3 linked regions of the Nodosilinea sp. E11 genome follow. The protein of the gene in region 1 binds, or shares a complex with, the protein of each later gene. Links are inferred from orthologs where the notes say so. Each region holds a gene or a part of one and is shown on either strand. Other genes may lie near its edges. The genes, in order: accB, accD and accC.

The links.
Region 2: the proteins of accB (region 1) and accD are in contact, whole or in part, in a solved structure (PDB 8UXZ), measured with the Escherichia coli proteins. The link is inferred for Nodosilinea sp. E11 from one-to-one orthologs.
Region 3: the proteins of accB (region 1) and accC are in contact, whole or in part, in a solved structure (PDB 8UXZ), measured with the Escherichia coli proteins. The link is inferred for Nodosilinea sp. E11 from one-to-one orthologs.

Annotation. Positions count from the first base shown.
Region 1 is NZ_CP136520.1:368,104-378,259, reverse strand. What follows is about bases 445-3,220. They hold accB (acetyl-CoA carboxylase biotin carboxyl carrier protein), read left to right. Parts: upstream 445-1,474; coding sequence 1,475-1,966; downstream 1,967-3,220. Other genes in these bases: pyrF (orotidine-5'-phosphate decarboxylase), read left to right, coding at 1,987-2,718; efp (elongation factor P), read left to right, coding at 807-1,364; RRF56_RS04185 (peptidylprolyl isomerase), read right to left, coding at 445-531. In the rest of the region: more of RRF56_RS04185, read right to left, coding at 1-444; 7,8-didemethyl-8-hydroxy-5-deazariboflavin synthase subunit CofH, read right to left, coding at 3,293-4,549; RRF56_RS04160 (protein-arginine deiminase family protein), read left to right, coding at 4,803-6,803; RRF56_RS04155 (NupC/NupG family nucleoside CNT transporter), read right to left, coding at 6,982-8,397; RRF56_RS04150 (hypothetical protein), read left to right, coding at 8,640-8,918; rbsK (ribokinase), read left to right, coding at 9,016-9,951; RRF56_RS04140 (TIGR02587 family membrane protein), read left to right, coding at 10,035-10,156. UniProt on the Escherichia coli protein: This protein is a component of the acetyl coenzyme A carboxylase complex; first, biotin carboxylase catalyzes the carboxylation of the carrier protein and then the transcarboxylase transfers the carboxyl group to form malonyl-CoA.
Region 2 is NZ_CP136520.1:3,685,079-3,695,434, reverse strand. What follows is about bases 4,652-7,627. They hold accD (acetyl-CoA carboxylase, carboxyltransferase subunit beta), read left to right. Parts: upstream 4,652-5,655; coding sequence 5,656-6,600; downstream 6,601-7,627. Other genes in these bases: petE (plastocyanin), read left to right, coding at 7,553-7,627; psbV (photosystem II cytochrome c-550), read left to right, coding at 6,824-7,330; RRF56_RS18560 (GAF domain-containing protein), read left to right, coding at 4,652-5,501. Outside these bases: RRF56_RS18575 (RecQ family ATP-dependent DNA helicase), read right to left, coding at 1-244; RRF56_RS18570 (hypothetical protein), read right to left, coding at 500-1,312; RRF56_RS18565 (serine hydrolase), read right to left, coding at 1,621-2,547; more of RRF56_RS18560, read left to right, coding at 2,934-4,651; more of petE, read left to right, coding at 7,628-7,969; RRF56_RS18540 (GrpB family protein), read left to right, coding at 8,112-8,630; RRF56_RS18535 (photosystem II high light acclimation radical SAM protein), read right to left, coding at 8,675-10,270.
Region 3 is NZ_CP136520.1:2,082,639-2,092,964, forward strand. The notes cover bases 4,264-7,209. They hold accC (acetyl-CoA carboxylase biotin carboxylase subunit), read left to right. Parts: upstream 4,264-5,034; coding sequence 5,035-6,384; downstream 6,385-7,209. Other genes in these bases: gmk (guanylate kinase), read left to right, coding at 4,264-4,313; RRF56_RS11515 (YggT family protein), read right to left, coding at 6,519-6,803; psbX (photosystem II reaction center X protein), read left to right, coding at 7,014-7,133. In the rest of the region: RRF56_RS11485 (glycosyltransferase), read right to left, coding at 167-1,069; RRF56_RS11490 (AI-2E family transporter), read right to left, coding at 1,524-2,633; RRF56_RS11495 (phycocyanobilin:ferredoxin oxidoreductase), read left to right, coding at 2,761-3,492; more of gmk, read left to right, coding at 3,693-4,263; RRF56_RS11525 (Ycf66 family protein), read left to right, coding at 7,284-8,051; RRF56_RS11530 (hypothetical protein), read left to right, coding at 8,110-8,409; RRF56_RS11535 (nucleoside monophosphate kinase), read left to right, coding at 8,549-9,439; RRF56_RS11540 (HAMP domain-containing sensor histidine kinase), read right to left, coding at 9,529-10,326. UniProt on the Escherichia coli protein: This protein is a component of the acetyl coenzyme A carboxylase complex; first, biotin carboxylase catalyzes the carboxylation of the carrier protein and then the transcarboxylase transfers the carboxyl group to form malonyl-CoA.

The sequences.
Region 1 (10,156 bases):
GGGAAACTCTTTGACCATCAGCTCTTCAATGCGGCTGACATCTTCTAGCATGGCCGCTCGCTTGAGCCATACGGTTTCGCGATCGCGCAGATCAACGGCCTCTTGCAGGGGCAGGAGCTGGGCCTGAATGTCATCGAGGTAGCTGATCGCGGCCGCTCGTTTGCCCGCAGGCACCGCCGCCAGCATCGTCTCACGACTGCGGGTCAAGGTGCGCTCGATCTTAGTAATATCTTTGCTGATCGGTCCCCAGCGTTTGCTGCGCAGCCACTGCGACAACCCCTCCAGGGTGCCCTGCACCGCCCGAATCTCAGGATTGTCGATGGGCAGCGAGTAGCGCAACAGCGCCTTACCATCGGTAATGGCATTGCCCGGTGGCAGGTAGGCTAGCGGCCCCACAGGCATAGCCTGGGCCGGAGACAGGCTGCTCAGCCACACTCCTGCGGTAATCACCAGCCCCAGGCCCAGCTGCATCAGCCGTGGCCAGATTAACCTCTGCTGTTTACCCATCATTGCGCTTGTTTGCTTAGCCATAATTCCTTTATCTCCGCCCGGACGACCGGTCTCCGTGTGACGCACTGCGCCCCTACAATCTTGTCATACTCTGGAACGCCCCAGGCCATTGCCCAGGGTCAGCCAGTCAGAACTTCCCGGATCCGCCTCTATTCCTCTATTATTTAGACGCTCCGGCCATTCGCTTTAGGTCCTTCTACAGATTGGCCAGGGTTGAGGGTAAAATCTGTGGGAAATGGCCGCAGGGGGGTAAAATGAAGTGCCAAAACTTAGACTGCCTACCGTAAGCTAGCGCCATGATTTCCAGTAATGATTTTCGCACCGGTACTTCAATTGAGCTAGACGGATCGGTCTGGCGCGTGGTCGAATTTCTCCACGTCAAGCCCGGTAAGGGATCGGCCTTTGTGCGCACCAAACTAAAAAATGTCAAAAGCGGCAACACCGTTGAGAAAACCTTTCGGGCTGGTGAAACCGTGCCCCAGGCGGTGATCGAGAAGAAAGACATGCAGCACACCTACCGCGACGGCGAAGACCTGGTGTTCATGGATATGGAAACCTATGAGGAAGTGCGCCTCACAACCGATGAAATCGGTAGCCAGGTGAAATATCTCAAAGAAGAAATGAGCGTCAGCGTGATCAGCTGGAACGGTCAAATTCTAGAGGTAGAATTGCCCAACTCCATTGTGCTTGAGGTCACCCAAACCGATCCGGGGGTGAAGGGCGACACCGCCACTGGCGGCACCAAGCCCGCCATCCTCGAAACTGGAGCCCAGGTCATGGTGCCTCTGTTCATTTCGATTGGCGAAAAAATTAAGGTAGACACCCGCACCGATGCCTACCTAGGTCGTGAGTAAGCGGCGGCCCTGCCCGTTACCCTCTCTAGGGACGTCAGCCGTACTGCCGCTGACACCCGAGCCCTTGGCCCCTTAATCTGAGGCCCATTACCCCCTACGAGACTTTCGCCGTGGAACTAAGCGTCACCGATCTAAGAGAGTTAGTCACCGCCCTCAACCAGAGCGACATTGTCGAACTCACCCTCAAAAGCACCGATTTTGAGCTTACCCTGCGCAAACCAGGGGCTATCGCTCTAGGTTCAGTCATGGCAGCGGTGGCTCCGGCCGTAGAGGCTACTACCGCCAGCGCTCCGCCGCCTGCCGAGCCGTCGCCTGCCGCCCCAGCGGCTCCCCCCGCTACTCCCCCCGGCAAGGGCAGCGATTTGGTCTCCATCAATTCGCCCATGGTGGGGACGTTTTACCGTTCTCCCGCCCCAGAGGAGCCAGCTTTTGTCGGGATCGGCGATCGCATCACCAGCGGGCAGACCGTGTGCATCATCGAAGCGATGAAGCTAATGAACGAACTAGAGGCCGAAGTCAGCGGCGAAATCGTCGAAATTATGGTTGAAAACGGTCAACCCGTAGAGTTTGGCCAAACCCTAATGCTGGTACGCCCGGCGTAATTGTTGCCCTAGGTGCTGCCATGACCCCTGACCCCAGCTTTATCGACCAGCGCATTATTGTGCCCCTCGATGTGCCCTCGGCCCAGATGGCACTGGCCTGGGTAGACGCCATGCCCCAGGTCAGCTTTTGGAAGGTGGGGCTAGAGCTATTTGTCAGCGCCGGGCCAGGGTTACTGGCCGAACTCAAGGCTCGGCAAAAGCGCATCTTTCTCGATCTCAAATTTCACGATATTCCCAACACCATGGCCGGGGCCTGTGCCGCAGCGGGGCGCTACGGGGTTGACCTGATGACTGTCCATGTAGCGGCGGGCCAGGAGGCCTTAATGGCTGCCCAGGAAGCGGCGATGGCGGGGGCCGAATCTGCCGGGGTCTACCCGCCGATGCTGCTGGGAGTCACCCTGCTAACCAGCATTTCTCCCAGTACCCTAGCCGTAGAACTCAAAATTCCGCTCGAAGCGACCAACTACGCGCTGCAAATGTCTCTGCTGGCCAAAGACAGCGGCCTGGGGGGCGTGGTGTGCTCGCCCCAGGAAGCCAGTCAGCTACGGCGGTTTTTGCCCGCTGACTTTACTCTGGTGTGCCCTGGCGTGCGCCCTAGCTGGGCCAGCAGCCAAGACCAGCGCCGCACCCTCACCCCTGCCCAGGCTCTGCAAGCCGGGGCCGACTACCTGGTGATTGGCCGACCGATTACCGCCGACCCCGACCCGGTTACTGCGTTTCAGCGCATCTGTGACGAATGCGCTGCCCTGTAGCGTCAGTGTCGCGGGGTAAGTCTTGCCCTGCGGTCTACCTGAGGGCTTGGTCTATATGTCTCGGCATCACCTGGCTGGTGGTTTTACCTGGCTTGGGGCAGGCCCAGGTCTCGGCCCCCGCCCCTGAGAATCCGGTCTATCTCAGGCGCGACAACCTTTGCCCCACCGAACTTCAGCCGTTGGCCACCCGGCTGCTTCAAGATTTACCCAGCTATGCCAACCGGGTGGCTAGCCGCAACCTCAATCTATCGCGTCGCCCGGCGGAGGCCACCACCCTGATGCTGGTGGCTAGTCTCCCCGACCTCACGCCCCTCGACCTAGAGGCGCTCGTGCCCGACGGTAGCACCCAACCTGACTCCACCCTACAGCAGGTGTTTTTTACCACCCTAGAGCGGCAGTATCGGCAAAATCGTTCGGTTTCGCTGCAACACTACCACTGGTTATTTTTGGCCCAGACCCCTGAGGGCTGGCGGCTGGCGCTGCTGTACTCTAGCCTGGGTAGCTACACCGGCAGCGATCGCCCCTTAGGGCGGCCCCCCACCCCACCCCAAGAGAGTAGCGACGGCATTATTGGTCAGGCGGTGAGGCTCTGGCTGCGCGACTGCCGAGCTGGGTCGGTGTTTCCCGCCGAGCCTGATTTGCCCGCCGGGCCTAGGGTTCCTGCTGAGCCTGAGCGGCTGCCCACCGAGGACGCATCTCCTCTGTAATTGACCCGGCCATAGAGGGTGTCGCGGGGCTGGGCCGGGCGATTGAGCGATGCGATCGCCCCCCGCAACTCATCCACGGTCATCCCGGTTCCTCCCTGGGCACCGGCCATAGTGGTGATGTGCTCTTCCATCAGGGTGCCGCCGATGTCATTGCAGCCCCAGGTAAGCGCCTCGGTGGCCCCAGCCAGCCCCAGCTTTACCCAACTGGGCTGGTGGTTGACAATCCAGTTGCCCAGGTAGATGCGGGCCACCGCCATCAGCAACAGCGCATCGGCCAGCACCGGCTGGTCGCGGCCCACCCGACGGCGCAGTGGTTTAGGGGCCTCTTGCCCCACAAAGGGCAGCACAATAAATTCGGTAATCGCCGCACTGTAACCAGCCTCTAAAGCACGGCACTGGAGCTGGCGTAGATGCTCTAGGTGGGCGATCTGCTGGGCCGGGGTTTCGATGTGGCCCGAGAGCATCGTGCTGGTGGTGGGCAGGCCCACCGAGTGGGCCAAACCGACAATCTCAAGCCAGGTGGCGGTATTGATTTTCTCGGGGCAGAGCACCCGACGCACGGCGTCGTCTAGCACCTCGGCGGCGGTGCCCGGCAGCGACCCTACCCCCGCGTCTCGCAGAGCCAGCAGCACATTGCGGTAGCTGAGACCGTCCTGGCGGGCGATAAACTCAACCTCCTGGGGCGAGAAGGCATGCAGGTGCAGCGCCGGGAATGCCCCTTTGATGGTGTCGACCAGCTTGAGGTAATAATTCAGCGAGGTGCCGTCGATTTTGGCGTAGGGGTTGAGTCCCCCCTGCATACAGATTTCGGTGGCCCCCAGCGCTACAGCCTCGGTGGCCTTTTCGAGAATGGGGGCAAAGTCGAGCCAGTAGGCCCCTTCGTCGTTGCGATCGCGGCGAAAGGCGCAGAAGCTACAGTGCTGCTCGCAAATGTTGGTGTAGTTGATGTTGCGGTTAACCACGTAGGTGACGGTATCGCCTACCTGGCGCTGGCGCAGGGTGTCTGCGGTGCGGCGAATGGCCTCTAGGGCGGCTGGCTCGCGCTGGTGCAACAGGGTCACCCCCTCAGCCGGGGCGAGGTCGCCTCCCGCCAAAGCCTCTGCCAGAATGCGTTCAAGTTCCATAGAAATAAGCCAGCTATCGACGACATCGCCTTTCTATTTTGGCGGGTATCGGGCTGATTGGCCTACTCGCTGTACCCAGACCGGCCCAAGCCCCTAGTCCGTTTGGGCGAATGCTAGCCCGCCCCTACCCCATTCTGCTTGGGCTTACCAACTTGTCCCAAAAGGGCAAAGGTCTCTCCATTAGGGAGGATATAACGCCAAAGCCCCTATGAGAAGCTAAAAGCGTATGGGTTATATAAATCAACAATCAATAATGAGAAATCTGTCTCTGCCTGAAGCGTTTAGCGAACCTTCCTTGCGATCTCAGGCAAAGACCAGAAGTCATGCGGATGTCTTAGTAGTGGGTCAGCCGCTGCAAATTGTCTTGGCCGATCTGGCTCCGGCTGAAGCCATAACCGCCAGCCTTAAAACCCAGGGAGAAATTGAAATTTACGCTGAGTCAAACCAGCTACTTGATCCACCCGCGCTGGTTTCCCTTCAACAAGTTTCCAAAATTGCCCTCTTAGCGAGAACCTTTAGCGATCGCCCCCAAGACCGCTGCCTAGAGATCACATTTCAGGCTGAGGGGGGTGCTCAACTGAGTCGAGTTTGCCTCAAGTTTACTTGCCTGCGAATTTGTTTAGATGTGGATGCCGACCGCGACGGCGTTGTGGACGAAAATAACCCCGCCAAGGGAGATTGGCAGTGGGGAACTAACGGTCAGGGAGCCATTCTGCTGGTCCATACCGATCGCGACCACGTTCACTCTGACAGTGAGTACACCGATAGAGATCAGGGAACAGCCCTGCTAAATCTCAAAGATGCGAGCTTTATGATTGCGCGCCGAGCTGGGCCGAGCGACCTACCACCGGGCTGTGAAATGTATCTGTCGGTGAGTCAAGATCAGGCCCAACGCCTCTGCATCTACGACGAACTCAATCAAATTGGCGATGAGCTGATTGGCCCTAAACAAGCCCAGGCAAAACTGGAGCGCACCGATCAAGATATTCTCTTTTTTGTGAAGGGGATTAGTTTTCCCGATATTGATTTCGATGGCCTGATTGAGATCACGCTGAGTCTGCTCAAAGATGGAGAGATTCTTTACAGCGATCGCGTAGTTTTTCGCGTCGCGCCCTGGATGATGACGCCAAACACCCTATCGCCGACTATGGTTTTTGTCTCTCGTCTCTCTAAGGGCGACAACGAAGACTTCATCGAAGACCTGAGAAAAGTGGTCAGTCAGGCGGGTGCTCAGCTAGATCCGGTACCCTTTGAGTTCCACGACGATGATCCGTGGATGCGAGATGAAATTGAAATTGGCTATACCCAAGCGCCAGGCCAATCCGTTCACGTCATCTTTGATTCGCCCCGCGATCGCGGCCTAGACCACCTAGCTAAGCGCCAGGTGATCAGCAGCCGGTTTGGCTATGTGATTCGCAAGAGCCGCCATGAGGCAACAAAACTAGGCTCCTTTGGCAATTTAGAGGTTTCTCCACCCGTGACTGCCAATGGCGTCACCTACCCCTTTGGCCGCCTCATGTTTGGGGGTACGCGTCCAGAAATTATGGAAAAACCGCGCCGCAAGCTGAAAGTTTTACGAGATTTTTTCTATGCCCAAAAAATCCAGGCTCCCTTTGAGCTTTTCTCTGACTGGTTAAGCGTGGGGCATATCGACGAGTTTATGAACTTCGTCGCTGCGCCCAATTCTAAAGGGTTTAAACTACTTTTGGCCAGCCCTGATAAATGCTATGACCTACTTAACGCATTGCACCATCAAGGGCATGACCAGGCACTGCTGCGGCAGGGTAAGCAACTTGATCAAAAGCCGGCTGCCATTAGCGTGGCAGAGGTTCTAGCTGATAAGGACCTAGCCGCTCACAATCAGCGGTTTCAATCCTACATTAACTGGAATCGGGAGGTTTTAAAGCAAGAGCTGGGTTTAGACGAAGCAGATATCATCGAGTTGCCAGCACTGTTCGAAAACGAAGGCGATCGCGCCATCTCGTTCTTTCCCAATATGGTCAATATGCTGGTTCTCAATCAGCACTTGGCTATTCCTAAACCCTTTGGTCCCAGGGTGAATGAGCAATGCTACTTTGAAGCCTACGTGAGAGAAGTCTTAAACCCGCTGGGTTTAGTCTGTCACTTTATCGACGACTGGGACACGTATTTTCGCGAAGGCGGAGAAATCCACTGCGGCACCAATACAAGTCGGCAACCATACCAGCAAAAATGGTGGGAGAGTGAACCAACGTTTCTTAAGCATTGCTCATAAAAACGCTAAGGCGATTTCTGGAAAATAGTTTCTTCAATGGTGGGCACTGCCTACCCTACCACTTGGGTTAGGACATCCAGATACCTTAGAAATGTTCGAGCGTTCAAACGTTTTTAGGGAAAATGTCTTAACCAGACTGGCTACAGCTATAAAAGTGGGATGCACTCGGTGCAAGGGGCTACCGACCCAGCACCGCCGCCCCGTCGTAGAAAAATAGACCCGCCACACAGCCGGTCATCAGCGTCGCCAGAGTGCCCGCCCACAGTGCCTTCCAAGCCAGCTCACTGATGTCTTTGCGCCGCGAGGGCACAATGCCCGCCAGCCCGCCGACAAAAATGCCCACCGAGGGCAGGTGAGCGAAGCCACAGAGCACGTAGCTGACGATCACCAGGGCGCGATCGCTCAATGTTCCAGCCGCCGCCGCGTTGGCCAGACCAATGTAGGGCGGAATCGCGGTTTCGAGCAGTCGCCGCCCAATTAGCTGCGACGACAGCCACAGCTCGGGCCAATCGAGCGACACCCCGGTGAGAAAGGTGAGGGGCAAAAACAGCGCCCCCATGATGTTTTGCAGCGTGATCACGCTAAACACCTGGCCGATCGCCCGCCAGAGGGCAAAGTCGTTGGTGGCCAGGTTGGCCAGATTGGCAAACACCAGATCGAGTAGGGCAATCAGGCCCAGAATGGCAATCAGCGCCGCGACAATACCCACCGCCATTTTCACCCCGTCGAGGGCACCTAAGATCAGGCTATCCATGGGGCTGCGGCGTTCTTCTTCCACCAGCTCTAGCTCAGGCACTTTGCCCAGGGTGTCGGGCACCGCCTGCTCGGGCACCAAAATTTTGGCCAGCACAAAGGCTGCCGGAATTGTCAGCACCGAGGCCGACATTAGGTGCCCGGCAATGGATGGGAAAATGGGCCGCAGGTACCCGGCGTAGAGGCCCAGCACCGTGGAGGCAATCGAGCCAAACATGGAGGCCAAAATGGCGCACAGCTCGCTGCGGGTCATGCGCTCGAGGAAGGGTTTGATGGCGATCGCAGACTCAATGCCAACAAAAATATTTGCTGCTCCCGCCAAGGCCTCGGCCCCGCTGAGGCGCATCGCCCAGCGAAAAAACCGGGCAAACACCCGCACAATCGGCTGTACAACGCCCAGACCGTAGAGCAGCGAGAAGATCGCCGCAAAGAACACCACCTGGGGCAGCGAACGAAAGGCAAAGATATAGCCCAAATTGAGATTGTCGGCCCCCAGGCGATCGCCCGGTACGGCAGTAAAAGCAGGCGTCAGCGCCCGCGCAATCCATCGCCCTGCCCCGGCGGGGCCAACCGGCTGGTTAAAGTCGGGCACAAAAATCGGGCCAAACAAAAACCGCGCCCCGGCATCAGAGGCATCAATTAAGGCATTGAGAATAGAACTCAGCCACACCACCGCCTCCCGCGTTACGGGCAGCAAGAAAATCAGCAGCCCCACTACCAGCTGAATGCCAATGCCCCACACTATCAACCGCCAGGGCACCCGCCGCCGATCCTCAGAGCCTAGCCAGGCGATAAAGCAAAACCCAAATATTCCCAGCAGCGAAATTAAACGCAGTGCCATCGTGTGCCCATGCTCCTTATGGCCCAAAAATCACGAGCCTGCCACCGATTATGCCGAAGAACACCTCCGACGAAGCGCCTCGTTCTAGAACTTAATTGAGGGAAGGGGTATCAGGTGTCAGGTCGCGACCCGAAACCCGGATAACCTACCCCTGCCCCTCCCAGGAGGGGATGCCGAAACCTGAAACCCAAAACCTTCCCTCCAGCCTGCCCCATAATAGATGTGACCCCCCGCCCTGCGCTATGGAAGCTTTTTCTCCTATTCCGCCCGACTGGGCCGAGTCTGCTAGCCACGCTACCCAATTTTGTTGCCCCCAGTGTGGGGCCGAGAGTCGCCAGGCCAAAGCGGTCTGGATCAATCGGCGATCGCCCGTTTATGGTCTTGACCATCGCCGCAAATGGCAAGAGTTTTATCACTGTGGCGAGTGTGAAATGCCCTGGTGGGCCTGGAGCAGCGATCGCCCCCCGTCGCCCTACGGTCGCCCCGATGACGATGGGGGTGATGGGGAGGATCTGTTTTAGAATCCGTTGACCCTCTTTAAACGCTCTATCTAAACCCGCTTAAACCTGTAAACGTTCGAACGTTCAAACGTTCCAAACGTTCCAAACGCCTTTACCAATGTCCCTCAACCCATCACCCAAAACCATCCACGTCTTCGGTAGCCTGAATATGGATCTGGTCTGCCGCACGCCGCGCCTGCCCCAGTTGGGGGAGACCATTCTGGGCAGCGACTTTGCTACTCTACCCGGCGGTAAAGGGGCCAACCAGGCAGTGGCGGCGGCGCGGTTGGGGGCCGCCACGACGATGGTGGGTCGGGTGGGAGACGATGCCTTTGGCCGTCAGCTCATCGAAGGGTTGCAGGCGGCAGGGGTCGAGACCCGTGGGGTAGCGACGGCGGCGGCGGGGCCGACGGGGGTAGCGGCGATCGCCGTAGATGACGCCGGCCACAACACCATCGTGGTCGTGCCCGGTGCCAACGGCCAGGTAGATGGCGAGGATTGCGATCGCCTCGTGGCCCAACTACAGCCAGGGGATATGCTTCTGCTTCAGTTTGAAGTGCCCCTGCCAGCGGTGATCGCTGCTGCCCAAGCGGCCCAGGCCCAGGGGGCAACGGTAATTGTGGACCCCGCTCCGGCCCGCGACGATGTGCCGCCCGAGTTCTTTGAAACCGTAGATATTCTCACCCCCAACCAGACCGAGGCCAGTCAACTCACGGGGCTACAGGTAACCGACCTGCCCTCGGCCACTGAAGCGGCTCGTCAGCTAGTGCAGCGAGGCATTGATCTGGTAATCGTGAAGCTGGGCGACCAGGGGGCAGTAGTTGCCACGGCAGACCGCACCTGGCACCAGCCCGCCCTGGCGGTCAACGCAGTGGATACGGTGGCGGCGGGGGATGCCTTTAACGGCGGCCTGGCTGTGGCTCTGTCTGAAGGCATGGCCCTGGAGGACGCCGTCGAGTTTGCCACCGCCGTCGCCGCTGCCTCGGTGAGGGTGCCGGGGGCGCAGGCGTCGATGCCGATGCGATCGCAGGTTGCTGCCCTGCAAACTACCTAAAGCATGTCTAGCAGAGGGATTCGGCCTTGGGCTATGCTGAATCTTGCCCCAATGCTTTCAACCTAAGTACTGCGCCACAATTCATGGCCCGACCCCACGCCCAAGATTGGCAGACCGAATTTAACGACCTGATGCGCGGCATTGCGGGGGCGTTTTTGTTTGGTGCCCCCTTTCTCTACACCATGGAGGTGTGGTGGAAGGGCAA
Region 2 (10,356 bases), 3.3 Mb from region 1 along the record:
CTTGCACCTGGTTTTCCATCAGCGCCACTAGGGGCGAGACCACCAAAGTGAGGCCCGACTGCAACAGAGCCGGTAGCTGAAAACAAATCGACTTGCCGCCCCCCGTGGGCAACACCACCAGCACATCTCGATGGTCTAACAAAGCCTTGACGATCGCATCTTGGGGCGGGCGAAAGCTGCTGTAACCCCAGATCTGCTGAAATGCCCGAAGCACTTCGCTCCAAGCAACGGAAGTCTGCACCATACCGAATACTCTGCACCGTGCCTCCAGAGTGCCCACCCTGGGAATGGGGATCAATCAGGTATCAAACCCAAAATTAAAGGGGATCGCTACGTGTAGCGATCCCCTTTAGTGAATCGGTTTATACCAAATCCGAATTCCATGCCCCCGATTCCCAACGGGCGGATTGCGTAAGGGCAAACGGTGTTTGCCCAGCTCAACCGGGGCTAGCCAATCAGATTCAGCTCAGCTTTAGAAGCTAGCTAGTCTTAGCTCAATTTAGTCAAAGAAGAAGGGGAAGTTGTAGCCCACACCCAGAGAAATACCCATGGCAAAGCCGCTGGTAACCCGGAAGTTACTGGCCGCATTGAGGGTAAAGCTAGGGGAGATGGGAATATCAGCGCCCGCATTGATCAGCAGACCGAGATCGCCGCTGGTGGGAATTTCGACCCCAGCTCCCACGTAGGGTTGAGCGACAAACCCTTCGTAGCTGATGGTGTTGAAGTTGTAGGTCACAGGAATGGTGAAGCTCCACCGGTCGTTGGTGGCAGTGGCCCCAGCCCGCACAGAAAAGCGAGGCCCGAGGGAGATTTTGCTGATGATGTTAAAGCCAAAGCTAGATAAAGCGCTCTGACCGCGATCGCCAAGACCAATGTTGCCGCCCACCCCAAAGTAAGCAGGGCTCACAGCCACAGCTCCAGGCGCAGGAGCCTGAGCTAGGTCAATAGAATCGGTGGCTTCAGGCGCGACTTCAATGGTAGCTGCCAACAGCGCCGACTCAATATCGGCGGTGTCAAACAAACCGCTGTTAGGCAGAGGTGCTGCAGCGGGCAGGGTTAGCAGGCTGGCCTCTGCAGCAGGCATCGCTACGGTTTCAAACACCTGTACCGTTTCCGCCCGTTCAGCGACAGGAGCGTCAGCCGCGGGGGTATCAGCCGGTTCAACCACGGCCCCAGGTACGAGCTCTACTTCATCGAGGTGGTTGTGAGCAAGGTTTAGTTCACCTAGGTGGTTATGAGCTAAGGCTGGGGTAGCCATGCCTGCTGCCGCCACTAGGCCTAGCGCTAGGGAAAATTGCTTAAGATACGCCATGATTACGTTCACTCCTCAGGTTTTACAATCAAGTCTCACGGGCATAGCACCCATGATGACTCAATTTTTTAGTTGAAATTCTGCGGCTATAGCAGGGGAAAATCTTAGCTCGAATAGTCACCCCAGCCCCAGATTCACACACCACATTGGCCCACAAAATTTGGCAGAATTGTACCACCTATGACATGGGCAGCAAGGCTATGTTGACAACATTTTGCACCTACCTAGGATAGATGCGACTCTACTCTAAGACAGATCAAATCTGAGGTTAATCAAAATTTGAAAGTTAATCCGGTCTGATGGCTGGGTCAATGGGTTGAGTAGATGAGGCTAGCCAATCGGGGCAGGATGTGACGATTTTGACTGTGTTCGCTGCCCTCTGTAAACGCCACCAGCAGGCCCGGTGTGCCATCGGGGCGCTCAAAGTAGAGCGCATCATGGCGAACGGTACTGGTGTAGCCCGCCTTCGAGTACAAGCGAGTACCAGCCGGTAAACCTGCCCCTAAAAAGCCGGTAACTTGGTCTTCGTCCCCAGGCGACGGGGGGTTAAACGGCAGGGTGCGCTGCATCGACATCAGCATCGACTGCGATCGCGCCGCTGAGACCGCCACCCCCCCGGCAATGCTGTGGATCAGTCGGGCCACAGCATTGGTAGTCAGGCGATTGCGATTGTCGTAGTGCTCACCGACAAAGGCGCGCTCCCGTCCGTAGGGGCCGTCGCCCCAGGGCTTTTGGTTCATATTTACCCCAGTCAGCTCAGGCCACTGAAGCGACTGAAAAAACCGATTCACAATATTGCGCTGGTGGCACCAGGTGGCAAAGGGGCCTGGAGGCAGCTCAGGGCCGCTAGTCGTGCCGCTGAGCGTATCGACCACTAACGAGGTAGCGTCGTTGCTAGAGTCCACGATCATGTCTTTAAGCGCCCGGTCGAATTCTGGAGAGGGCGGAATCATACCCTGCTCTAGCCACTCGTGGGCCGCCACTAGGTAAAACAGCTTCACTACGCTCGCAGGGTAAATCAGCTCGACCCCACGATAGCTAGCTCCCCGAGGCCGATGCTGCCAGAAGTCAGTAGCACTTATCGCCCCGCCGGTATTGGTGATGTAGGGCGGGTCATAGACCACCCAGGTGACAGCAAGTTGGGTGGGGGTGAGGCCAAACTCAGAGCGCACCTGCTCTAGCACTTGATCCAGAGTGGTTTGCAGGGTGGGGTCAGAGGTGAAAAATAGTGACATAGCCAGCGCTTGTGTTCTGGGTAACCGCTTGTTCATCAAACCATTCTGCCTGGGCCAACCGATAGGGCGAAAGACATCAGGGCCGATATGAGGGGCCAAGGGTTGGGCATTCTGTGCAAATCGCAACTTTCTGCCCTACGACCTGGGGTATACGGTTAGAGTAATGAGGTGTTTGGCAGGCTTGCTAGCACCTCAGTAGGGTATTGGCCCGACGGGGCTGCCCCCTCACTGGCTCAATGGGAGTTGGTTTGGCTGCGGCGATGGGAATCCTCACCCCTACACCACCTTCAACCTTCAATTGAGCCAGTTGATCCAGTCGATTGATCCAGTCAATAGACTGCGCCCATTACTTTCGCTCCCATCTGCCACGCTTGAGTAGGGTTCCTATGGCAACTCAGATCGATGGCCTCTCTGGGCCGACCTTCAATCAACGCAGCATGATTACTGCGCTGTCTCTGGTCAATCAACAGAGTTCTTTGACTAACCAGGTGCGCGATCTGCCCACCCCACAGTTCATTCATCTGCTAGATCAAATTACGGCAGAGTTTGAGCATTTTTTGCGCGCCATTGACATGATCAACAATGAGTCATTGGAGATCATGCTGGAGCAAATTCTAGAGGCATTTACCCTCAAGATTGGCCAAATTCTCCAGGCTGAGCGCACCACTATTTTTATGGTGGATCAAGAAAAGCAGGAGCTGTGGTCAAAAATTGCCCAGGATGACGGAGAGCGATCGCTCGAAATTCGGGTACCGATGGGCAAAGGCATCTCGGGCTATGTGGCCACCCACGTTACGCCGCTCAACATCCCTGACGCCTACGCCGACGATCGCTTTGATCGTACCTACGACCAGAAGCATGGCTACCGCACTCGCAACATTCTCTGCATGCCGGTGCTGAGCAAAAAAACCAACAATATTGTGGCAGTAGTGCAACTGCTCAATAAGCTCAATCACACCCCCTTTAATGACCAAGACGAGCGCCATTTCAAAGAATTTGCCGAATCGCTTGGCGTGATTCTAGAAAGCTGCAACTCGTTCTACGTGGCAGCCCGCAACCAGAAGGGCGTCGCCGCTCTGCTCAAGGCTATTTCTTCTCTAGAGCAGAGCTTAGACTTGGAGAAAACCCTGCAATCGGTGATGGAAGAAGCCCGTCAGCTGATGCAGGCCGATCGCAGTACCTTGTGGCTGATCGACGACGAGAGCGGCGATCTGTGGTCTAAGGTCAAGTCGGGCGACGGCAGGTCGATGGTAGAGCTGCGCAACCCAATCAGCAGCGGGATTGTGGGCCATGTAGCCAGCACGGGCGAAGTGCTTAATATTTCTGATGCCTACCAAGATCCCCGGTTTAACCCTGATGCCGACAAGCGCACTGGCTACACCACCCGCACCATTCTCTGCATGCCCGTGTATGACTCAGGCGGCAGGCTGATCGCGGTCACCCAGCTAATCAACAAGGCCCAGGGCACATTCAACACCTCCGATGAGGCCTTTATGCGCGCCTTCAACATCCAGGCGGGGGTCGCCCTTGAAAATGCCAAGTTGTTTGAGAGCGTCTTAGTCGAAAAACAGTACCAAAAAGATATTCTGCAAAGCCTCTCCGATGCGGTGATTTCCACCGATTTAGAGGGGCGCATTGTCACCATTAACGATGCCGCCCTAGAGCTGATTGGCTGCCCCGAAGACACCGATTACAGCCGCAAAATTCGCGATCGCTGGCAATCTGCCCTGATGCACCGCCCAGTGTGGGATGTGATCCCCGTCGATAGCCTGCGTTTTCGCTTAGAAGACAGCCTGGGCAACGGAGCGCGTCACTATGTGCCGGAGCAGAGCTTGCGAGTGGCGGTAGCGCCTGGCCCTGGCACCGGGCTAGACCCCATCTCTGAGCTGGCTCTACCCGATATTAGCCATAGCGAAATTTATCGGGCCTGGGGCGACCCAGCCGCTCCTCCAGTGTCCAAAGACTTGGTGCAGCGCATTGAACGCAGCATTAATCTCACCGTCAACCCCCTCACCAACCCTGAGGGGGGCGTGCTGGGTGGCCTGCTAGTGCTCGAAGATATTAGCCAAGAAAAGCGGATGAAGAGCACCCTCTACCGCTACATGACCCCCGGTGTGGCCGAGCGGGTAATGGCCTTGGGCGACGACCTGCTAATGAAAGGTGAACGTAAAGATGTCACCGTTCTGTTCTCCGATATTCGCGGCTACACCACGCTGACCGAAGACCTAGAAGCCGACAAAGTGGTGGAGATGCTCAATGCCTACTTTGAAACCATGGTGGAGTCGGTGTTTCATTTCGAAGGCACCCTCGACAAATTCATTGGCGACGCCCTGATGGCGGTGTTTGGCGCGCCTCTGCCGCTGACCAACCACGCCTGGGCGGCAATCCAGAGCGCTCTCGATATGCGGCGGCGGTTGGCCAAGTTCAATGCTGAGCGGGGTGCCCTAGGCCAACCTAAAATTCGCATTGGCATTGGCGTCAGCTCTGGGGAAGTGGTCTCCGGCAATATTGGCTCCCAACGCAAAATGGAGTACACCGTGATTGGCGATGGAGTCAACCTCAGCTCCCGCCTGGAAGGGGTGACTAAAGAGTATGGCTGTGACATTGTTATCAGTGAATATACTTACGCCCTTTGTGCCGATCGAATCTGGGTCCGAGAGCTAGACCGCACCCAGGTGAAGGGTAAGCAGCGGGCCGTCGGCATCTACGAATTGATTGACCAGCGCGACACCCCCCTCACCGCTGACACCGAGGCCTTTCTCGACCTCTATGCCCAGGCCCGCAGCGCCTACACCGGCATGCGGTTTGAGCAAGCACTATCTCTATTTGATCGGGCGCAGCAGCTGCGCCCTCAAGACAAAGCCGTGGCGGTACACCTGAGCCGGGCCAGGCAATACCTAGTGCAGCCCCCACCCGACGATTGGGATGGTGTCTACGTGATGACGACGAAGTGAGATGACTCTGGGCCTGGAAGGAATTGCTGCCAGTCCCCCTTCAGGCTCTAGCCTCGTCGATCTATCGCAGACGGAACAAACCCGCTAGGATGGGGGTTGTGTTCAAAACGAACACTTTTAGGTCATTCTGTCGCCGTTGAGCTACGCACCGCGCATGTCTCTGTTTGACTGGTTTGCCAATCGCCGGAAGTCCGGCCCCATTAGCGAAGACCGCCAAGAGCGGGAGATTGCCGACGGTCTGTGGACCAAATGTGAGCACTGCGACGTACTCACCTACACCAAAGATCTGCGCACCAACCAGTGGGTGTGTAGCGAGTGTGGCCATCACCACCGTATCTTTAGCGACGAGCGCATTCGCCAGCTGATCGACACCAACACCTGGCAGGCGCTTGATACCCATATTCAGCCCCAGGATCCACTTAAATTTAAAGATCGCAAGGGCTACGGCGATCGCATCCGCGAGACCCAAGCCAAAACCAAGCTCACCGATGCTGTGCAGACGGGTCTGGGCGAGCTAGACGGCCTGCCTGTCGCCCTTGGGGTGATGGACTTTCGCTTTATGGGCGGCAGTATGGGCTCAGTGGTAGGCGAAAAGCTCACCCGCATGATCGAGCAGGGCACTGCTGCTGGTCGCCCGGTCATCATTGTTTGTGCCTCTGGCGGTGCCCGCATGCAAGAGGGCATGCTCAGCCTGATGCAGATGGCTAAAATTTCTGGAGCGCTGCAGCAGCACCAGGCCGCTAAGCTGCTCTACATGCCGGTGCTCACCCACCCAACGACCGGCGGTGTGACGGCCAGCTTTGCCATGCTGGGCGATATTATTGTGGCTGAGCCCAAGGCCACGATCGGGTTTGCCGGTCGTCGGGTCGTTGAGCAAACCCTACGGGAAAAACTGCCCGATGACTTTCAAACCGCCGAGTATCTGCGCGATCACGGCTTTGTTGATTTAATTGTGCCGCGCACCCAGCTTAAGCAGACCCTAGCTCGGCTGATTCGCCTGCACCAGCCTGTGACCGCCTCAACGGTGGTTGAAGGGCACAGAGCTTGGCCGAATGGTCTCAGTGCGGTAGAACCGAGCCACATTGGGGCTGACCTGTAATCGGCCTCTGGGGCGAATTACCCAGGGGAAATATTGGGAATGGCCCCTTTCGGTGGCATGATAGACATTAACAAGAGCGATTTAATCGGAGTAATTCCGTCAAATCAGATCTAATCCAAGTCTAGACGTGGCGGTTTGCCTGCGGGGAAACTACAAACGTTGACCTGGACTTGGTATAGCTGTGTTGATTTCATACCCAAGCCCTATACATTCGAGGAGAACCATGTTGAAGAGATGCATTTGGCTAGTTGCGGTCGCACTCTTCTTTGTCAGCCACCTGGTAATGGGAGACGCCGTCGCGGCTGAGCTAGATGAGGCTATTCGTACCGTGCAGCTCAACCCCGAAGGGGATACCGTTGTGCTGTCTCTAGAGCAGGTTACCCGGGGTCGTCGCCAGTTTAACTACGCCTGTGGCACCTGCCACGTGGGGGGAATTACCAAAACCAACCCCACCGTTGGCCTTGACCCAGACTCTCTGGCCGGTGCTTTACCCCCCCGTGACAACCTTGAGTCTTTGGTGGCCTATCTGAAAGAACCGATGACCTACGATGGTCTATCGGATATTTCTCAGGTACACCCCAGCAAAAAGAGTGCCGATATTTTTCCCAAGATGCGTAGCCTGACTGAAGAAGACCTGGTGGCGATTTCTGGCCACATTCTGCTTCAACCGAAGGTGATTGGCGACATGTGGGGAGCGGGTAAGACCCGTTTCTCTGCTCCTCAGGTCTAGGGATAATGGGGTAGCTTGAGGGCTAACCCAGGCCTTATGGGTGGCTCTGGAGAAGAGATACGATATCTGGCAGCAGTATGTCGTAGGTCGTCTATGGACGGCTATTACCCCAGGGGTAATGCCCCAAGTTACCGCGCAAAGCAGGTAATATGCCATAGGAAGGTGGTCTGATAACAGCCCCCTTGATTGATTGAACTGGAGATACGAGCTTTAGAGGTAGTTATGCAACGTGTATTTCGTGCCGCCCAGCGCTTGGGCTTGGTTATTCTGTCTGCTCTGCTAGTTGTGGGTACGCTCACCCTGGTTGCTTCGCCCGCTGCGGCCACCAACTACGATGTCAAAATGGGTTCTGACGCAGGTCTGCTGGTGTTTGAACCGAGCACCGTTACCGTCAAGCCTGGCGACACCGTGACCTGGGTCAATAACAAAATGGCCCCCCACAACGTCGTGTTTGATGCGGCCAACGTGCCCGGTGACAAAGCCCTAGCCGACAGCATTTCTCACACCCAGCTAACCTTCGCCCCTGGCGAAAACTATGCCACCACCTTCACCAGCGATATGCCTGCTGGTACCTACACCTACTACTGTGCTCCCCACCGTGGGGCTGGCATGGTAGCCAAGGTCATCCTAGAGAACTAGACTTAGAGGCCAAGATGCTCTAAGCGTCTTAATTTAGGTACAGTTTGTCAAAAAGAGCGTTCTTAGAACGCTCTTTTTTTATGGGGCAGCTCTGGCATGGTTTCATTCGGTACAGTAGCCTCAGCAGGGCGCTAGGTTTGCTATGCAGGTTCAAGTTCACCCACCCAATCCTCAGTGGCCCCAGGCTTTTGCGGCAGAGGCTGCCCAGGTTGCCCTAGCATTGAGCGATAACGTAATTCAGGTCCACCACATCGGCAGCACCGCTATTCTTGGTATTTACGCCAAGCCCGTCATTGATTTACTGGTCGAAGTCAACCAGGTTGAGCGGGTAGACGCTCACAATGACGCTATGGTCGCTCTTGGGTATAGTGCCCTGGGAGAGTATGGTATTGCGGGGCGGCGGTATTTTCGTAAAGAGAGTGGGCAGGGCGATCGCACCCACCATGTCCATACCTTTCAGGTAGGTTCTGCTGAGGTCGTGCGGCATCTGGCCTTTCGAGACTTCATGATTGCTCACCCCAACTGCGCCCAACAGTACAGTGATCTAAAGCGCCAACTAGCGGCGCAGTATGTTCACGACATTGAAGGCTATATGGATGGCAAAGACAAATTTGTAAAAATGATGGAGCAACGAGCGCTGCACTGGCGGGGATTAGCATGACTCAATCGAAATCCCGCCGTTTGGGGCGACAAGCTTAAGTAAAACTATGACGGCACCGCAGCTAAAGGGCGTTGGGTGGGCTCAATTGGGGCACTGAGAGCTTCTTCTAAGGGAGCCAGCCCCAGACGTTCTTCGAGAATATCCATCACCTCGCGGCCAAAGTCGTCGGGGTTACGCTGCCAGGCCTCAAGGCAAACCTGCCCAAAAAACGAGCCTAGCGGTTCTGGATTCCACAGCAGCTTTTTAGACACCCAGGGCAAGTGAATATCTAGCGGATTGTAGTCACGCTTGAGCATATTTTTCTCAAAGGCGTACTCTTCTAGGTGAGTATGGGGCTGAAGACCAATAAAGAAGATCGCAGGCTCGACTTTGTCGCGGCCAAACACCTCCTCTAGGGCGCGGTGATAGGCCAGGGTCTGGCGAATGGTCTCTGGCCGCTCATCGATCACGTTGAACGAGTAGTTGACCGAAACCAGATCATTAAACCCGGCGGCCTTGAGGTCTTTGCAGTTTTGCAGCACCGTGCGCAAGTTGTAGCCCATCCGCATTTTGCGCACCAGTTCTTGGGAGCCGCTGGTAATGCCGATCTCAAAGTAATTCATGCCCGTTTCGGCCATCAGCTTACAGAGGTTTGGCGTCAGGTTGTCGGCCCGAATATAGGCCGCCCAGTGAATATCGGTCATGCCCGCCTCAAGAATCTTCTCCAGCAGTTCCTCTGCATCCCGCATGAAGCGGCGAGCCGGGATAAACTGGGCATCGGTGAACCAGAAATTACGCACACCTCGCTTATACAGCTGCTGCATTTCGGCCACCACCTCTTCGGCGGGGTTAATGCGCACCTGCTTGCCCTCAACCACGGTGTAGATACAGTAGCAGCAGTTGTGGGGGCAGCCCCGTTTGGTCTGCACACCCACGTAAAAATCTTGGTCTTGCAGATAGTAGTTAAACTCGGGCCAGATGGCCTCGATGTAGTCGTAGTTGCAGGCGGTTTTTTCTAGCGGCGCAGGCTCTTCGTGAATCAGGCGATCGCGCGGAGTAGTCTCCCCCGCAATGTAGCAGCGCTGGTCAGCAAAATCTTCGCCCCGCAAGATCCGCTCCAGCAGCATTTCGCCTTCGCCGACAGAGATAATGGTGCCCTTGGGCAGGCGGTTGTGAAGCTGCTCATAGAACACGCTCACCGCGCCGCCACCCACTACGGTGGTGACGTTTTGACAGTAGCGCTGGGCACGTTTAAAGCCTCGCTTAATCAGCCCCTGGTTGCGCCACAGTTCCGCTAAATAAGTGGTGGCCATGCGCAGACCCCCTAGGGCACCGCGCGCCTTGAGCCACAGGTTGCGAGCATAGAAAAATTCAAAGGCGTTTTGTAACGGGTTGCCGCCGCGCCCGCCCACCGGCGCAAAAATTTGGATATCCCGCCAGGAAAACACCAGCAGGGTGGGCTTAAAGTCATCAATGCAGCGATCGAGAGCAGCACCATAGTCCAGGGGAGGCACGGCCCCTAGATCAAAAATTCGCTGTTCTAGAGCAGGAAATAGCTTGTGCACGTGGTCGGCTAAGTAAACCACGCCAATGGGAAAAATGGGATTGCAGGGTAGCCGTACGTAGAGCACACGGGCCTGGCTGGCGGTGGAAAAAGACATGCTTCTCAGGCTGGATAGCTTCTCAGTCTTGATATATATCTTTACGATAACACCGTCCCTTCGCTTGGGTTGAGCCAGAGCATAAA
Region 3 (10,326 bases), 1.7 Mb from region 1 along the record:
GATACCGAAGCTAGGTAGAAGGTATAGACGTTGGGGTAACAGGCCGTTGCTGACAATATTTTTGAGAAGCAGTAAAGTTTAAGTTCTGGGAAGCAGTCTGTCGATAGATAGCCATAAAACAGGTACGCAATTTTTTCTACAGGTCAACACTGGTCTAAACCAGTTTTTAATCTCGACAGGCCGTGCCGCCCAGTTTTAACCTCACAATTTCAACCGCGCTAACATAGCGCACTAGCACCATCACTAACGTCACTTTCAGCTTTTGCCCTAGGCCCTGCAACCGGCGGTCAAACAGAGCATTCACCGCAAAGGCAACCGGCGGTATCAAGTTTTGCCCTAGCGCCTTGAGAAACACTACCTGGCGCTGCCCCAGGGTTTCAGCCTGCCTGAGATGAAGGGCGTAGCGTCCCCCGGTCAGACGCTGCGTCCGTTTAATTAGCTCTCTAAACGACGATCGGGTGGGGTGCAGCACCACCGCTGCCTCGGCATAGCACTGGGGATACCCCTGGCTATACACCCGCTGCCCCCATTCCAGATCTCCGTGGGACTTGAGCTGTGCGTTAAACAGACCCACCCGGTCAAACACACATCGCCAGGTCAACATATTGGCTGTAGCCCCGCCATGAAACTGTTGCAGCAGCAGTTCTTGGGGAAACGCTGTAATACTTTCGTATAAATCCACTGGGGTTAGGTAGGCGGGGTTGGCAAAAAACACCTCTACTCTGCCCACCACCTGACCAGGCTGGGGCATGTGCTGCAACTGTTCTACCCCACGCTGGAGCCAATCGTCAGCCGGAATACAATCGGCATCGGTAAACGCAATCACGTCGCCCACCGCTACCGCCAACCCCCGGTTTCGAGCCGCGTAGGATCCGGGTGTGGCTTCAAAAGCTAGGGTGGCGTTGCGGTAAGGGGCGATCGCAGCCTTGACCCCATCGACCTGATCAGAGCCATTATCGACCACAACAATTTCGTAACGAGTCACCGGATAGGTTTGACGGGCCAGAGCCGCCAGACAATCTTTCAGCCGATCGCCGTCGTTAAACACCGGAATAACGACCGACACCATGGGATTCAACGTATCATCCACTCTGCTCACTGGACGCAACCTCAGGCAACCATACAGTTTTCATAGTACGACCGCTCCACATTCACATCCCTTAGGCCGGCCCCCAGGCAAACAGTACCTGCACCCCGAGATTTCTGTCACCTGCCATGAGCCGTCGCGATCGCCGTCGGCCACCACAAGCATTTCATCCGACAGGCAGGCACTATGAGCCAATGGATGTTCCGATTTCATAGGTCACGTGCAGTTACTTACAAACTGTAGGCAGTCAGCAGAAGTAATGACTAGCAATGGCTCGGGATTTTCACAGGAAATTTATGAAGCCCGCGCCCAGTCACCGTGAGCAGTACGGGCCTGAGCTAGCGTAGAACTGACGCCAAACAGGATGAGATTCTAAACCTTTAACTGTCCCGTCGCCTGCCCTGGAAAGCAGCGGTACCTGTGGCTCAAGCCGCCCTCAGGATTCACTCTGCGATAACTCATAATCTGGGGGCATTACCGTCTCAGTCTCAACATCAAGGCTGAGCTGATAGTCGGTCGGTTTATCTAACACATCAACAATCCAAGCTTCTTCAATCCAGGTTTTGCAGACTACAGCCAGAGGCAGGGCCAGCACTAGCCCCAGTGGCCCTAGAAACGTGGCAAAAAAGATCTGAGAAATCAGCGTAGCAGCAGGCAACAGCGCCACCTGCTTCTGCATCACCATGGGCGCAAACCAGTAGCTCTCTACGTTTTGAATCAACACGTAGAGCACAATTACCGCCAAGGCCGTGCCCGGCGACTGCAATAGCGCCACAAACACCGGAAACACCGCACTCAGGGCCGGCCCCAGGTTAGGAATGAAGTTAAACAACCCCGCCAGCACAGCATGGGCAAAGGCGTAGGGCACCTTCAGCAAAACCAGCCCAGTAAAGCTAATCATCGCCACAAACATCGAGTTTAAGGCAACTCCCCCCAGCCAAAACATCAGCGATCGTTCGCACTTAGTCAAAATTTCGTCGGCCCGACGGCGGTAGCTCGATGGAAACATCCTCAGCAGCAACTGTCGGTAGGCCGTGGGGTTGGCCAGCATCATCAGGGTGAGCACCAGCAGCAGCAACAGCTGCAATAAAATGGCCACCGAGCTTGAAAAGAAAGTTAGAAAATTGCCAAATACCGTAGAGCCAATCGACGTGGCCTGACGCAGTAGGTCGGGCAGGGCCGGCAACAGCCGCAAATCTTGATCGGGAAACCAATCGGGGGGGCTGGCTTGAAACGCGTCGAACCATTCTCCTAGGCGGTCAAACCCTTTGGGGGTCAACAGCAGCAGTTGCTGAAACTGACTGACAAACAGCGGCAGCACCAACCCCAGAAAGATGACTCCCCCTAAAAGCACCAAGGCCGCCGTAACCAACACCGATCGCTGCCGAGGCCAGCCATAGACCCGTGAGAAAAATCGCACTAGGCTATTGAGGGCAATGGTAATCACCACCGCCGCAAAAATTAGCAACACAATCTGGCGAAATTGCCACAGGATAACGAGGGCAATGCCCAGGGCAGCCAGGTTGAGCCAGTCGGTTAGCTTCACAGCGGTGACACCTTAAAAACAGTTGATTACCCTTACAACAAATTGTAGCCGGGTGAACCCTAGAGAAGTCTAGTACGCCCGCTGAGGCTGGTATGCTGGGAGTCTAATTTTTATTACTTTGGGTGTCATGGCAACCCCAGTTCCTACCTCCCTCCGCGAGCAGCAACACCCGATGATTCGGGGTCTTGCCGATCGGATCGAAGCTACTTGGCAACAGTACCTAGACCTGTCGCCCTACAGCCTGCCAGACGACCTGGGCTACATTGAGGGTCGCCTAGAGGGCGAACGCCTCACCATTGAGAACCAGTGCTACCAGACCCCCCAGTTTCGCAAGCTGCACCTAGAACTGGCGCGGGTAGGAGCTAACCTCGACATTCTGCACTGTGTGATGTTTCCCCGCCCCGAGTACGACTTACCCATGTTTGGCTGCGACCTGGTGGGGGGACGCGGGCAAATTAGCGCGGCCATTATTGACCTGTCGCCGGTAACAGGAGCACTGCCCGAGGGCTATAGTGAGGCCCTAGAGGCTTTGCCATCCCAGAGCTTTGCCGAAGAACGCGATCTACCCGGTTGGGGAACGATATTTTCGCCTTACTGCCGGTTTATTCGCCCCACCAGCCCTGAAGAGGAGGAGGCCTTTGTAGGGCTGATTGTTACCTACCTAGCGCTGCACTGCCAACAGGCGATCGCCACCCCGGCTACCCCAGGCCAGAGAGAGCACATTCTGGCGGGCCAGCGCCACTACTGCGAACAACAGCAAAAAAACGATAAAACCCGCCGGGTGCTCGAAAAAGCCTTTGGCCAAGCCTGGGCCGATCGCTACATGACCACGGTGCTATTTGACCTCGCCGAGGCTTAAGGCCTAGTACGTGACCAAACTGAGGGAGTCAGGTTCCAGGTTTCAGGTCTGCCATGAACCTGAAACCTGAAACCTGTCACCTTTGACTTGGCAGACTACTCGTTGGTTAGTGCTTAAGCGTAGATTCTGTGGCACAGGTGGAGTAGGCGTGTAGGGTTAATTAGAATAGAGAATCTTTGTTGTACACCTGCGCCGCCGCCATGACCGTCAGTTCTCCTACCCCGCTAGACACGCTTACCCTCGACACTGAGGCTGAGCTGGCCTCACCTCGCCTCGGCCGCGTGATCGTGTTTACCGGCCCTAGTGGAGTGGGCAAGGGTACGCTGCTACAGGCCCTGCGCCATCGCTACCCGGCCCTCAAGCTGTCGGTGTCGGCTACCACGCGATCGCCCCGCCCCGGCGAAGTCGATGGCCAAGACTACTTTTTTGTTAGCCGCGACGCCTTTAAGTCGATGGTTGAGCAGGGCGAACTGCTCGAATGGGCTGAGTTTGCTGGCAACCTCTACGGCACCCCTAAGACCCCCGTGCTCAGAGACATCGAAGCCGGGTATTGGGTGATTTTAGAAATTGAACTAGAGGGAGCCCGCCAGGTGCGAGAAACCTTCCCCCACGCGCTTCAGTTGTTTGTCTTGCCCCCTTCGCTGGAAGAGCTAGAAAGCCGCATTCGTCTGCGGGGTAAAGATGCCGACGATGCGATCGCACGACGACTCCAGCGTGCCCGAGTCGAAATTGACGCCGCCGCCGAGTTTGACCGGCAGATTGTCAACGACGATTTAGACGTCGCCCTTCAACAACTCGAAACCGCCATCTTTACCGATTGAGCGTGAAGGAATCTTTCTGTGGGCAGAGCATTCTATAAATCACCCTCGCGATCGGCCCTTACTGATTTATAGCTGTAGCCAGTCCGGTTAAGACATTTTCCCTAAGGCGATTTCTGGACAACTTTCTCCCTAATGGTGGGCAGTGCCCAACCTACGGTGGCTACAGTCGCCAGATACAGCGGGGATCTGCTTTTCTAGAAATCTCCTAAGAACGTTTCTAAGGTTTCTGGATGTCCTAACCCAAGTGACTACGGCTATAAATCCTTTTGCAAAGAACCAGACGCCTCAACGGCGTCTGGTTCTTTGCTATTCACCAACCCAAGACAAGGACCAACTTGCCTAAAGGCCATTAACTCGATCTAGCCGACTTAAAACAATGCGGATGGCGAGACTCGAACTCGCACAGCGTAAGCCACACGCCCCTCAAGCGTGCGTGTCTACCAATTCCACCACATCCGCTGGTGTGTTCTGAACCGTACTAACATTAGGCGCAGCTGAGGGAAGCTCACCGTCATGCACAAGCTCAGATATATAAGAGTAAACCATAATGGTGCAATTGTCAGAACCAACTCGGCAATATTTATCACTCCACCACCGTGATACGATCAGCAACCGTCGTATGATGCTGGTTATGGTCGGTTGCGGCAGTGGGCTGGGGTTGCTTAGCTAGACTGCTAAACCCCAAACCCCTCAATGGTCTGTTGCTATTTGCCCTACGTACATGCGCTTTTCTAAGATTTTGATTGCTAACCGGGGAGAAATTGCGCTGCGCATCCTCCGTACCTGCGAAGAAATGGGCATAGCCACCGTTGCGGTTCACTCCACCGTCGATCGTCACGCCCTCCACGTGCAGTTGGCCGACGAAGCGGTGTGCATTGGCGAAGCCCCCAGCCAAAAAAGCTACCTCAACATTCCCAATATCATCGCCGCCGCGCTCACCCGCAACGCCAGCGCCATTCACCCCGGCTACGGGTTCTTAGCTGAAAACGCCCGCTTTGCCGAGATCTGTGCCGACCACCAGATCGTCTTTGTCGGCCCCTCCCCCGACTCGATTCGGAGAATGGGTGACAAATCGACGGCGAAAGACACGATGCAGAAGGTGGGCGTGCCCACAGTGCCCGGTAGCGGCGGCCTGCTCAACGACGAGACCGAAGCCTATAAGGTGGCCAGCGAAATCGGCTACCCCGTGATGATCAAAGCCACCGCCGGGGGCGGCGGACGCGGCATGCGTCTGGTCAACAGCGAGGTCGAGCTAATCAAAGCCTTTATGGCGGCCCAGGGCGAGGCCCAGGCCGCCTTTGGCAACGGTGGCGTCTACATGGAGAAGTTTATCGATCGCCCCCGCCATATCGAGTTTCAGATCTTGGCCGACAGCCACGGTAACGTGGTGCACCTGGGCGAGCGCGACTGCTCGATTCAGCGCCGCCACCAAAAGCTTTTAGAGGAAGCTCCCAGCCCCCGGCTGACCGCAGAGCAACGGGAGAAAATGGGCGCGGCAGCGGTGCTGGCGGCCCAGTCCATTAACTACGTAGGCGCAGGCACCGTAGAGTTTCTGGTCGATGGCCAGGGCAACTTCTACTTCATGGAGATGAACACTCGCATTCAGGTCGAGCACCCGGTCACCGAAATGATCACCGGTATCGACCTGATTGCGGCCCAGCTGCTCATTGCCCAGGGCGAAAAGCTGCCCTTTACCCAGTCTGAGATTCAAATTCGTGGTCACGCCATTGAGTGCCGCATCAACGCCGAAGACCCCGATCACAACTTTCGCCCCAACCCTGGCCGCATTAGCGGCTACCTAGCCCCCGGCGGCATGGGCGTGCGAATGGATTCCCACGTCTATACCGACTACGAAATTCCGCCCTACTACGACTCGCTGGTGGGCAAGCTGATTGTCTGGGGGCCAGACCGCCCTACCGCCATTCGCCGCATGCGCCGCGCCCTGCGGGAGTGCGCTATCACCGGGTTGCCCACCACCATTGGCTTTCACCAAAAGGTGTTAGAAAACGCCAACTTTCTCAGCGGCGATGTCTACACCAACTTTGTCGCTGAGATGATGGCGACGCCCTGAAAACCGCCATCCTAGTTGGCGGTCAGGCAAAGGGGATAGGTGAGGAACGAGTTATGGGCTATCAGGCATCAGGTCTACCTTGAACCCGATCCCTGATACCCGAAACCTAAGACCGTATAGCCTGGCGAGTACGGCTAACCCAGCATTCGCAATAGGCCCTGCTGGCCTACCAAAATCTCGCGCAGCAGGGTGACAATGCCCACCCAGATCACCGGGGCGATATCGACGCCACCAATCGGGGGGACCAGCTTACGCACGGGCACCAGCAACGGCTCAGTCGGCCAGGCTATCAAAGCAAACGGCAGCTTAGAGAGGTTGGCCTGGGGGTACCAGCTGAGCACAATGCGAAAGATAAATAATAGGGTCATCAACCCCAGCAGCAGGCCCACGCCTAGATTCAGCACTTGAGTGGTGGCCATGGGTTCCTCCAAAATACGCCGTTGCAGTAGATACAATTCTAAAGCTTTCCCCACCGCATTCTCTATGCTCTGGTGGCTTTACCCCAACGATTGAGGGGGTTCGATGGCAAAAATCTTGGGGCAGCGAGGTTTGGCTGTGGTGCAGCAGGCGTAACTTGATCAATAATGATCAGTAACAATCGGTTTCAATCGTTATCAGGATCAAAGGATATGACACCGTCTTTAACTAACTTCTTGCTGAGCCTGCTTGCCGGGGCTGTGATCATCGTCGTCCCCGCCACCGTCTTCTTGGTGTTTGTGAGCCAGCGCGACAAAATTCAGCGCCAGTAGGCCAAGGGTTGTGCCCATTGGCCTAGGTCGGGGGGCACAACCTAGCAACTTTGCAGTCGGGAGCGCCCAGTGGGTTCCCGATTTTTTCGTTAAGTCGGCTAGAATTAACGTGTTCGGTTGGCAGAGGCGATCGCCTAAGAGGAATTTGCCGTGAATTTTGGTACCCCCGTCCCCCTGCTGCTGGGCATCTTTATGGTGATTTGCGGCGTGGCCCTGTTCTTTCTAGATCGGCTCAAGCCGGGCTACGAGCGCGACTCCGATAAGGTTTACGCCATTCTGTTTTTGCTGTCAGGGGTGTTTTTGCTCGGCAACCTGACGATGGACATCATCCCCTCATTTCAGCAGATGCTGATGGTGGGCATGCTGGTGTCGCTGATGATTCAAAACATCAACTCCAGAACACCGTTGGCAGCGCGCCCTGGCCCGCTCGATGGCGGTGACTACGGCGGCGGCGGTTATCGTCCCCCCAGTCGGGGTGTGCGCCCCCCTGCCTACGGCCCCGATCGCACTAACCTACGCGCTGAGCTCGACCGCCGCGACTACGGCCCCGACGATCGCTACAACCGGCCCCGCCCCATGCTGGGAGGTCGTGAAGAGCCCGGTGGTCGCCCCCCCTACAACGCCGATGTCTATGGCGATGGTCGGCCAATGCGCCGCGATGACGGCCCGATGGATCGCCCTCTAGACGGTCGCCCCTTAGACAGCCGCCCTATGGACAATCGTCCTCCCGACGGTCGCCCGCCCATGGATGGCCCTGACGGCCCTCCCTACTACGGCAGTGGCCCTCGCCCCGGCGACGATCGCGTTCGTCGCCGTCGCCCCCCCAAAAGCCGCAGCGAATACAACGATCGCTACCGCCTCGACCCCGGTCCGCCGCCGCCTCGGCCTGACTACCGCCCCGATCGCGACCCCCTCTAGGCGCAGGCTATAGTTTGGCGATTTTTGTGGCCTGATTTCGGTAATTATCTTGTCATCTTTGCCCGTTGATTTTGATACGGCCACGATTGCTGGCAGCGCTCTATGGGCGATCGCGTTTTACTGGGGTTTTTCACCCTTGAGCGATCGGCTCATTTCAGCTCTAGAAGGCTGGCTGGGAGCAGATTCTCCAGCGGCATCACTCTTGAGCGTAGTGCCGTTTTTAGGGTTTGGGGGCCTAACTCACTACGGCCTGACTCTGTCACTGGGGGGCAGCTGGGCCGTCAGCCTGGGTGTCATTTCTGCAATCGGCTGTGGCGTGTATGAGTTGGGTCGGCGCGACGGTCAGGCATCTGAATAACACCGGCCCTAGAGCCCATGGCGGTAGCTTTGCCAGGGGTGTTTGTAACAGTGCAGACGCGATCGCACCCAGCTAATAGGCATAGGCAAAGCCCTTTGCTATCCTACCCACATACAGTGGGAGCAGGTAGTGCCGTTCTATGAAGCCTAAGCAACTGATCCTTTTAGGGCTGCCTGGGGTGGGGGTAAACACCCAGGCAGCGGCCCTCGCAAACCAGTGGCAGGTGCCCCATGTGGTTATGGGAGATCTCGTGCGTGGGGCGATCGCCGCCGAGACAGCCATCGGCCTTGAGGCCCGCACCTATGTAGACTCAGGCGAGCTGGTACCCGATGTATTGGCCATGAAGCTAATCCGCAAGCGGTTTGAGCAGCCTGACACCATGCTCAAAGGCTGGGTGCTAGAGGGGTTTCCGCGCACGCTGGCCCAGGCTCAGGCGTTTGATCAGTGGTGGGCAGCGGTGGGGCAGCCACCAGCGACGGTGGCCTATCTCAAAGCACCAACGGAGTTTTTGATCATCCGAGTCTTAAACGAAAGCAGCGAAAAGCCGCCAATTTCGGCCATCCGAGACCGCTTAGAGAGCTCTCAGCAGTCGTTAGAGCCGTTGATTGAGTACTATCAGCAGCGATCGCAGCTCGCCACGATCAACGCCAGCCTGTCGTTTGCGGAGGTCGCCAGCGCCTTGGCCCAGCTGGGCGAAGAAGACACCGGTGCCGCTAAATTGATTCGTGATGAGGCCGAACTCGATGCGTTGCTAGCCAGTGAACCTTTGCTGGTGGTCGATTGTATGGCGTCTTGGTGCGGCTCTTGCAAACAGGTGATGCCGTCGATCAATAAACTAGCTGAGGCCTATGACGATTCGGTCATGGTTAGAAAGATTGACTTTGATGCCAATCGGCAAATTACCAAACGATTTGGGCTGAAGGGCATTCCGGCGGTAATGTTCTTTAAAGACGGTGAACGGTGTGAGACCCTAACCGGCATCAAGTCTTACCAGGAATACAACGATGCGGTAAATCGCCTGTTGGCCTGATGCCTATGCAAAAGCACCAGAGGTCTCTGGGGACCAGAATTGGGCGAGGGAAACCTACCATTGAGGTTGCCATAGGTTTGGCAGCTGACCTAGAGCGAGGTTGATGATTCCTGTTCTGTGGTTTCGGCGACGATCGCTGGCTCAACAGCGGGCGGGTGGGTGGGCAAAATCACCGTAAAGGTTGAACCTTGCCCAGGTTGCGATGACACGGCAATTTCGCCCTGCATCAAATTGACAAGCTGAGCCACGATCGCTAGGCCTAGGCCGGTGCCCTGATCGGTCTCAGCGGTAGAACTAGAGCTGACCCGATAGTAGGGCTCAAAAATATAGTTCTGCTCGGCCTGAGCCATGCCAATGCCGCTGTCGCGCACCGTAATGGACCAGCGATTATCGCTGAGGGTCTCTGCTGCGATCGCCACATAGCCGCTCTCGGTGTAGCGAATCGCATTGCTCAGCAGGTTAGTAAGGATTTGCTGGAGGCGCAAGGGATCGGTTTGCACGGTGGGGGGAATGCGATCGCACGCTACCCTTAACTCCAATCCCTTATTTCGCGCTAGGGGTTCAACAATTTCAATCACCGACCGAATCAGCTCTTGCGGCTCAATCGTCCCGATTTTGAGCTTAATTTGGCCATCGCTCTTTTGCAGTTGGAGCGTGTCGTTAATCAGCCGCAGCAATAGCCGCCCACTGCGCAACACCCGCTCAATACTTTCGAGATGGACATAGGAATCTTTAATTTCGGCCTGCTGCTGCTGGCGCAGAAACAGGTCGGCATAGCCAATAATCGACGTTAGCGGCGTTTTGAGCTCGTGGGTTAGCTTTGACATATTGTCGTGGCTAGCCCGCACCAAACGGGTGAGTTCTTGGTTGGTCAGCTGCATTTGGGC